Regions from separate parts of the Lysinibacillus sp. CD3-6 genome, predicted to be linked through region 1. Evidence: riboswitches for the same ligand, from Rfam matches in the RefSeq annotation. Region 1 holds a riboswitch; the other holds the start of a gene.

Region 1 (3,675 bases):
ATCAGCTCTAATTGAAGAAGCAGTTGCTGAAACGGTAAAAGTAAACTAAACATATCATTATTACTGGAAGCTGGGCTACGTGCCTATGGCGGTAGCCCTTTATGTGCATGAAACGCATGCACGTTAATCAAAGGAGGAAATGAAAGTGGCTGAAATTAAAGTCCCTGAATTAGCAGAATCGATTACAGAAGGTAGTATTGCACAGTGGGTTAAAAAAGTGGGCGACCGCGTGGAAAAAGGTGAATTCATCGTTGAACTTGAAACAGATAAAGTAAATGCTGAAATCATTTCTGAAGAAGCTGGGGTGTTAACACAAATTTTAGCTGAAGAAGGCGATACTGTTCTTGTAGGCCAAGTAATCGCAGTTGTAGAAGCGGGCGAAGGTGCGGCACCTGCACCAGCAGCAACACCAGTTGCAGAAGCTCCAACACCAGCGGCTGCTCAAGCTGTAGCTGCACCAACACCAGCAGCAGCACCTGTTGTGGAAGAAACTTCTGGCGAACGTGTAATCGCATCTCCTGCAGCACGTAAACTTGCTCGTGAAAAAGGAATCGATCTTGCAGCTGTATCCCCAGTTGATCCACAAGGTCGTGTACGTGTACAAGATGTTGCAGCTCATGGTACAGCACCTGTAGCAGCACCTCAAGCTAAACCAGCTGCAGCGCCACAAGCAGCAGTAGCTGTAGATAATTCACGTGTAACAGTTGAAAAAATGAGCCGTCGTCGTCAAACAATTGCTAAACGTCTATTAGAAGTTAAGCAATCGACTGCTATGCTTACAACATTCAATGAAGTTGATATGACTAATGTTATGGCATTACGTTCTCGTAAAAAAGATCAATTCTTTGAGTCTACAGGCTCTAAACTTGGTTTCATGTCATTCTTCACAAAAGCTGTTGTTGCAGCACTTAAAAAATACCCTTATGTGAATGCTCAAATCGTTGGCGATGAAATTCACTTAAATAACTTCTTTGATATTGGTGTAGCTGTATCAACTGAAGAAGGTTTAGTAGTACCAGTTGTTCGTGATGCAGACCGTAAAAACTTCGCTGAAATTGAGGATTCAATTGCTGACCTAGCTAAAAAAGCACGCGATAAAAAATTAGGTTTAGCTGATCTTCAAGGCGGTTCATTCACAATTACAAATGGCGGTGTATTCGGTTCATTAATGTCAACACCTATTATGAACGGTACACAAGCGGCTATTTTAGGAATGCACTCAATTAAAAAACGCCCAGTAGAAGTAAATGGTGAAGTAGAAATTCGCCCAATGATGTACTTAGCATTATCTTATGACCACCGTATTATCGATGGTAAAGATTCTGTAGGCTTCCTTAAAACTGTTAAAGAGTTACTTGAAAATCCAGAAGATTTATTATTAAATTCTTAATTCCATAAATGACATGCGAAAACCCTACAAAATGAACTGTTTTGTAGGGTTTTTTGTAGTCCGTTTAATTTAAGATGTACTTTCGAAAAAAATACTTCAAGGTCTAAAGGGCCTTTGTTGAACTTAAAAATAGATTCTTATGGTTTATAATTATTGTTTTTAATAATAAAAATTTGTGAAATAATGCCAAACGTTTTTAATGATATTCTACTTAATTTATGGATTTAAGAAGGATTATAGGCTAATTTTGTCATTAGTCAGAAAAATGATAAAACTATCTTGACGAATATGCTAGCTTTATAGTAATATCTATATAACAATTAAATAAACAAACCTCACTTTTGTTTTTCGTGAGGTAGAGGCGCGGTATTTATTAGTCCATTGCTGAGTTAAAGCAAGCGAAGACGTAATGGAGAAGGAAATATCGCCGAAGTATAAAAGGAGCTCGTACTTTTATGCTGGGTCTGCAGTGAATAAGTGCAGGACTGTCCTAGTAAATATAATTCCAGTTTACTAGGTTGTGCTATCTCGGAAACATGGAAATTATAGTGAGGATTTGGGCAACTGTTAATAAAAGGTAAGACCTAAGTTCAGAACTTAGGTCTTTTTTTGTACAGTTGCTTTATTTTTTTTACAGAAAAGGGGAGTTTTAGATGAAAAGAAAATGGTTGTTATTTATGTTAACAGCAATGACAGCAATCCTGTTAGCGGCTTGTGGTACTAGTGACAAGGATGAAAAAGCAACAGGAGATGGTGCAAAGGATGAAAGCGGTGGAGAATTCCGCATTGGGATGGAAGCAGGTTATCCACCATTTAACTGGACACAGCAAGATGATTCTAACGGCGCAGTAAAAATTGCTGATAATGCAGAGTTTGCAGGCGGCTATGATGTACAAATGGCGAAAAAAATCGCTGATGGTTTAGGCAAAAAACTAGTCGTTGTAAAAATGGAATGGGATGGTTTAGTACCTGCGCTTCAATCCAAAAAAATTGATGCAATTGTAGCAGGGATGTCTCCAACAGAAGAACGTAAACAAACAATTGATTTCACTGAAAACTACTATACTTCTGATTTCGTAATGGTTATTAAAAAAGGTAGCAAGTATGAAAATGCCAAATCAATTCAAGATTTCTCAGGTGCAAAAGTTACATCTCAGCTAAATACATCGAACTATAATGTTATCGATCAAATTAAAGGTGTAGAAAAGCAAACAGCGATGGAAAACTTCTCTGCAATGCGTGTAGCTTTAGAAGCTGGCAAAATTGATGGCTATGTAGCTGAACGTCCAGAAGGTATTTCAGCAGCAGCAGCTAATGATAAATTTACATTTGTATCATTTGAAGAAGGATTTGATACAGATATTTCTAATACTTCTATTGCAGTAGGTTTACGTAAAGGTGACGCGAGTCTAGAGAAAATCAATGAAATTTTAAAAGGTATTTCAGAAGATGATCGCCAAAACATTATGGAAGAAGCTATTTTGCAACAACCAGCAGCACAGTAATATCACTGGAGCTGTCCTAATCGAAAAAATAGTATACTGAGCTGTCTTCTCGTATGCTATTTTTTCATATTCAAGCAGTGTTTTACTTCAAAAGTTTAAGTGACTTTGGGACAGTCTCTATTATAAATTAGTTGATTCAGAGAGAAAGTCAAACTGAATAATGCATGTCTAAGAAGTGTGTCACATAATTTGAATAAAGCTTATTCATTCAAATGAAAAGATGATTTCGCTAAGGCATAATTGATATCAAGCAACAACACGTTGTTAGGAGGAACATCATGAGTTTAGAATGGATTATTTCTATTATAGAAAACAACTGGCAAATGTTTTTACGAGGAGCGTATTATACGTTACTCATTTCAACAATCAGTACAATTATTGGTGCATTCATCGGATTTTTTATTGGGATTATGCATACCATTCCAGTTCGAAAAAAAAGTATAAAACATATTTTATTAAAATGTATTAATTTTATACTGACATGCTATGTTGAATTTTTCCGTGGTACACCAATGATTGTACAAGCAATGGTCGTATATTACGGACTAGATATTGCCTTTGGCATCGATATGCACTTTATTACTGCTGGTATTTTAGTCGTTTCATTGAATACGGGTGCGTATATGGCTGAAATCGTACGTGGTGGGATTGTCTCAATCGATAAAGGACAATACGAGGCTGCTTCTGCGATTGGCATGGGGCATGTGCAAATTATGATGCATGTTGTATTACCGCAAGTTGCACGTAACATTTTACCTGCAACAGGTAACCAATTAATTA
Region 2 (3,675 bases), 1.7 Mb from region 1:
ATATTGCAGACCCACATACAATTGATAAAAACTGGATGATTTCAACAGGCTCACCATTAGGTCCTTTCGGCTTTTTAGATATAGTTGGCATGGAGACACCATATAACTTAAATATGATGAAAGCGGAAATAGATCCAATGGCAAAAATCATTGCGGAAAAAATTAAAGCAGAGTATATTGATTTAGGGAAAATGGGTGCTTCTTCAGGGGAAGGTTTTTATAAATATCCGAATCCAGCGTATTTGGATAAAGACTTCCTTAAACAAAATTAATTTGGGACAAAAGAGAAAAAGTGTTAGATTGCTTACATCAATCTAACACTTTTTTCTGCGACGTTGTTGTCTGCTTGCAAAGGTATTTTATAAATCCGAAAAAGTGAGTGGTTTCTTCTTGAAGCCTTTTGTCGTAATGAAAGCATAAATAAAACCGATTGCTAGCCACAAAAAGCCTATCTTCAATGTCATCGGTGATAAATTAATAAATAAGTAGAAACAAATACCGAATCCTAACCCTGGAATTAATAAGTATCGAATTATTTTCTTTTCTTTTTTTCGGAAGAAGTAATATACGATTACTGATAAGTTAACAAACATAAATCCTGTCAGGCCACCAAAGTTCATTAATTCTGCCACGAAATTCGCTGATAAAAACAGCGCTCCTAAAACACTAATGACACACATTAATAAAATATTGTATATTGGTGTTTGATATTTTGGATGTAAATGTGTGAAAAACTTTTTGGAAAGTACCTCATCACGCCCCATACTGAACATTAAACGAGATGCACTTGCTTGACCTGTTAAACCAGCTGTTATTGTCGATACAATAATCGCAACAGTATAAAGCGTTGCAAGAACGGCACCACCTGCTTTTTCCGCTATATCAAATAGAGCCGTATCAGCTGAGCTAAAGTTTGTCACATCAGGCCATACGAGCTGTGCTACATAAGCTTGTCCAATAAAAATAAGTCCTCCAATTAAACAAGCTAAAATAGCTGCCTTCCAAATATCATCTTTTGGATTAACTGCCTCTTCTGAAAGCGTTGTAATCGAATCAAACCCTAAAAATGAAAAGCAGGCCATTGCTGCACCAGAAATAATGGCAGACATAACGAATTTTTCATCGTTGAAGAATGGTACAACAGAAAAGAGCGACGTACTACTTTCCCCACCAACAATTGTCTTCACACAAAAAATCACGAAAATAACGACTACAATTCCCATAAATATAACGAGGATTTGATTTGTTTTTGCAGCGATACCAATCCCTAGAATATTTACAGTCGTAATAATACCTGCAATTAATAAGACCCATACCCAATACGGAACAGATGGTATTAAGGCATTCGCATATGAAGCACCTACCATAAATACAATGAGGGGCACTAAAACATAGTCCATAAACATTGCCCACCCTGCAAAAAAACCTAAATGCGGATTAATTGCACGTTGCGTATATGTATAAGTGGACCCTCCATTTGGAAAAACAGCAGCCATTCGACCGTAACTATAGGCAGAAAACATCATGGCAACCATCGCAATCAAGTAGGCTAATGGCAACATGCCGCCTGTAGACTCTGCTGCAAAGCCATAAATATAAGCTGGCGCAATCGGTGTCATAAAAGCAATACCATATATGACTAAATCTTTTAATGTTAAAACACGCTTTAACTGTGGTGTATGATTATTGGCTGTTTGACTCATAGTCTATTTCCTCTCACACATTCACTGGGTTGCTTTTTGCTAGTTCTTCCGTTACTAAATCAATTACTTCATCAGTGCTCATCACTTGGCAATAAATTTGATTCATAATCATAATTTCTGCATCATGAAGCTGTTGCGTTGCTGCTGCACATGCATCTTCAACTAAAATAACTTCAAAGCCTGCGTCAGCTAAGCTGCGAACGGTTGAAGCAACACATTGGTCAGTTACAACACCTGTACAAACTACTGTTTCAATGCCCATATTGCGCAGTAAAAATTCATAATTCGTTCCACTTAATACGCTATCTGTCGTTTTATTGACTACAATTTCATCATCAAGTGGCTTTAGCTCCTCCACCATCTCCGCTCCTGGGTCACCGATAGGCAATAAAATATTGTTCCAACCTGGACGTCGTTGTACTGGAGAACGATCTCGTCCATCTTTATGATGGCATGCAATACGACCAAATGTTACTTCTAATTTATTTGTACGGAAAAACTCTAAAAGTTTTTTATTGTTCGGAATTGTTAAAGTGTCGATACGATTAAAGAAGTATTCCCATTGTTCAAACATGCCCTTTTCTCTTGCAACTTGTGCATCTAATCCATCTCGGCTAATAAACTGATGTTGCATATCTACGATTAGTAATGCTGTTTTATCTGGGTTCACGTTTATTTTTTGACCGTCAGTCGGTAAAAATTCATAATATAATGTTGATGTATTTTCCATAATAATTCCTCCAAATTCCCTCTATTTCCGATATGTTATAGATAAATAAAAAGACAGATTCTTTGTGCAAAAGAATCTGTCTAACACAAAAATGATCTACTCATTTAGAAACTAAAAATGAATCGACCATTTAAAATTCCCACTGTTTGTCTAAACAGAGATAGCACAACTTCATAAACAGCTATGTTTATGAAGACAGTCCTGCAGCTATTCGCTACAGACCCAGCATATGATGGCGAGAACTCACCATACACTTCGGCGACATTTCCTTCTACCTAATCTCTTCGTCTTCTCGGACTCCATTAGGTACTGTTAACTGTCGCGCCTCTACCTCACTATCGGAAAAGTGAGGTTTATTTAATTGTTTGAAATAATTATATTATTGCATTTTTTCTATGTCAACGATAAATTTACTATGTTTCATAAGATTTACTGCGCCTTATTATAAAAAAATGACAAATAAAACGCTTTCATACAATAATTAATTGAAATAAATATAACAATAATCGAACAATTTATTCTTCCGAGTGCCTGCTATTTCAGCTGGATGGATAAAGCTTCAAAGCAACTCCTATTTTATAAAAAACCATCAATTAAAACGCAAAGGCATTTTAATTGATGGTTAAATCAATGTTATATAGTTTCGCTTACATTCGCTATATTCTCTTTTTTGAGCATTAACATAACAATAAAGGACATACAATATAAGCCTGCTAAGTAAAGCATCGCAACTTTCATATCATAACTTTGTAAAATATAGCCGACAAGGATAGGTGAAAAACCGCCTATCGCTCGACCAAAGTTAAAGATTGTGTTTGTTGCCGTACTTCGAATTTGAACGGGATATAGACTACCAATCAACGCTCCATATCCAGCGAACATGCCATTTGAGAAGAATCCAACAATTGCGCCACCGATTAGAACACTCACACTACCAGTAGCATAAGAGTATAAGAATACAGCGCATGCTGAGGCAATAAGGAAGACACCAAAGGCACGCTTTGCGCCAAATCGGTCTAAAAATAGTCCAAAGGTTAACATACCAACAATCATGCCTACAGCTGTACTAATTGTCCATATCGCAGAGCTTGAAACAGATAAGCCTTGCGACTGTTGCAGCATTGATGGTAACCAAATCATTAATCCGTTATAACCAGCAATTTGAACTGTTGCCATTATAATTAGTGAAATTGTTGTAATCGCTGTTCGTGGCGTTTCAAACAATTGTACCAACTTACCCTT

The links. A riboswitch is a leader RNA that binds a small molecule or an ion and turns the genes downstream of it on or off. The one in region 1 is predicted to bind lysine.
Region 2: it holds a riboswitch for lysine, as region 1 does, so the genes downstream of both, FH508_RS21000 (cysteine hydrolase family protein) here and FH508_RS12005 (transporter substrate-binding domain-containing protein) in region 1, are expected to answer to the same signal.

The regions. Positions count from the first base shown of each region.
Region 1 is NZ_CP085880.1:2,480,591-2,484,265, reverse strand. It holds gene FH508_RS12015 (2-oxoglutarate dehydrogenase E1 component) at 1-49, shown strand, start outside; gene odhB (2-oxoglutarate dehydrogenase complex dihydrolipoyllysine-residue succinyltransferase) at 146-1,390, shown strand; lysine riboswitch at 1,739-1,924, shown strand; gene FH508_RS12005 (transporter substrate-binding domain-containing protein) at 2,044-2,895, shown strand; gene FH508_RS12000 (amino acid ABC transporter permease) at 3,174-3,675, shown strand, end outside.
Region 2 is NZ_CP085880.1:4,222,275-4,225,949, forward strand. It holds gene FH508_RS20990 (3-hydroxyacyl-CoA dehydrogenase) at 1-272, shown strand, start outside; gene FH508_RS20995 (APC family permease) at 360-1,703, opposite strand; gene FH508_RS21000 (cysteine hydrolase family protein) at 1,717-2,433, opposite strand; lysine riboswitch at 2,587-2,771, opposite strand; gene FH508_RS21005 (MFS transporter) at 3,067-3,675, opposite strand, start outside.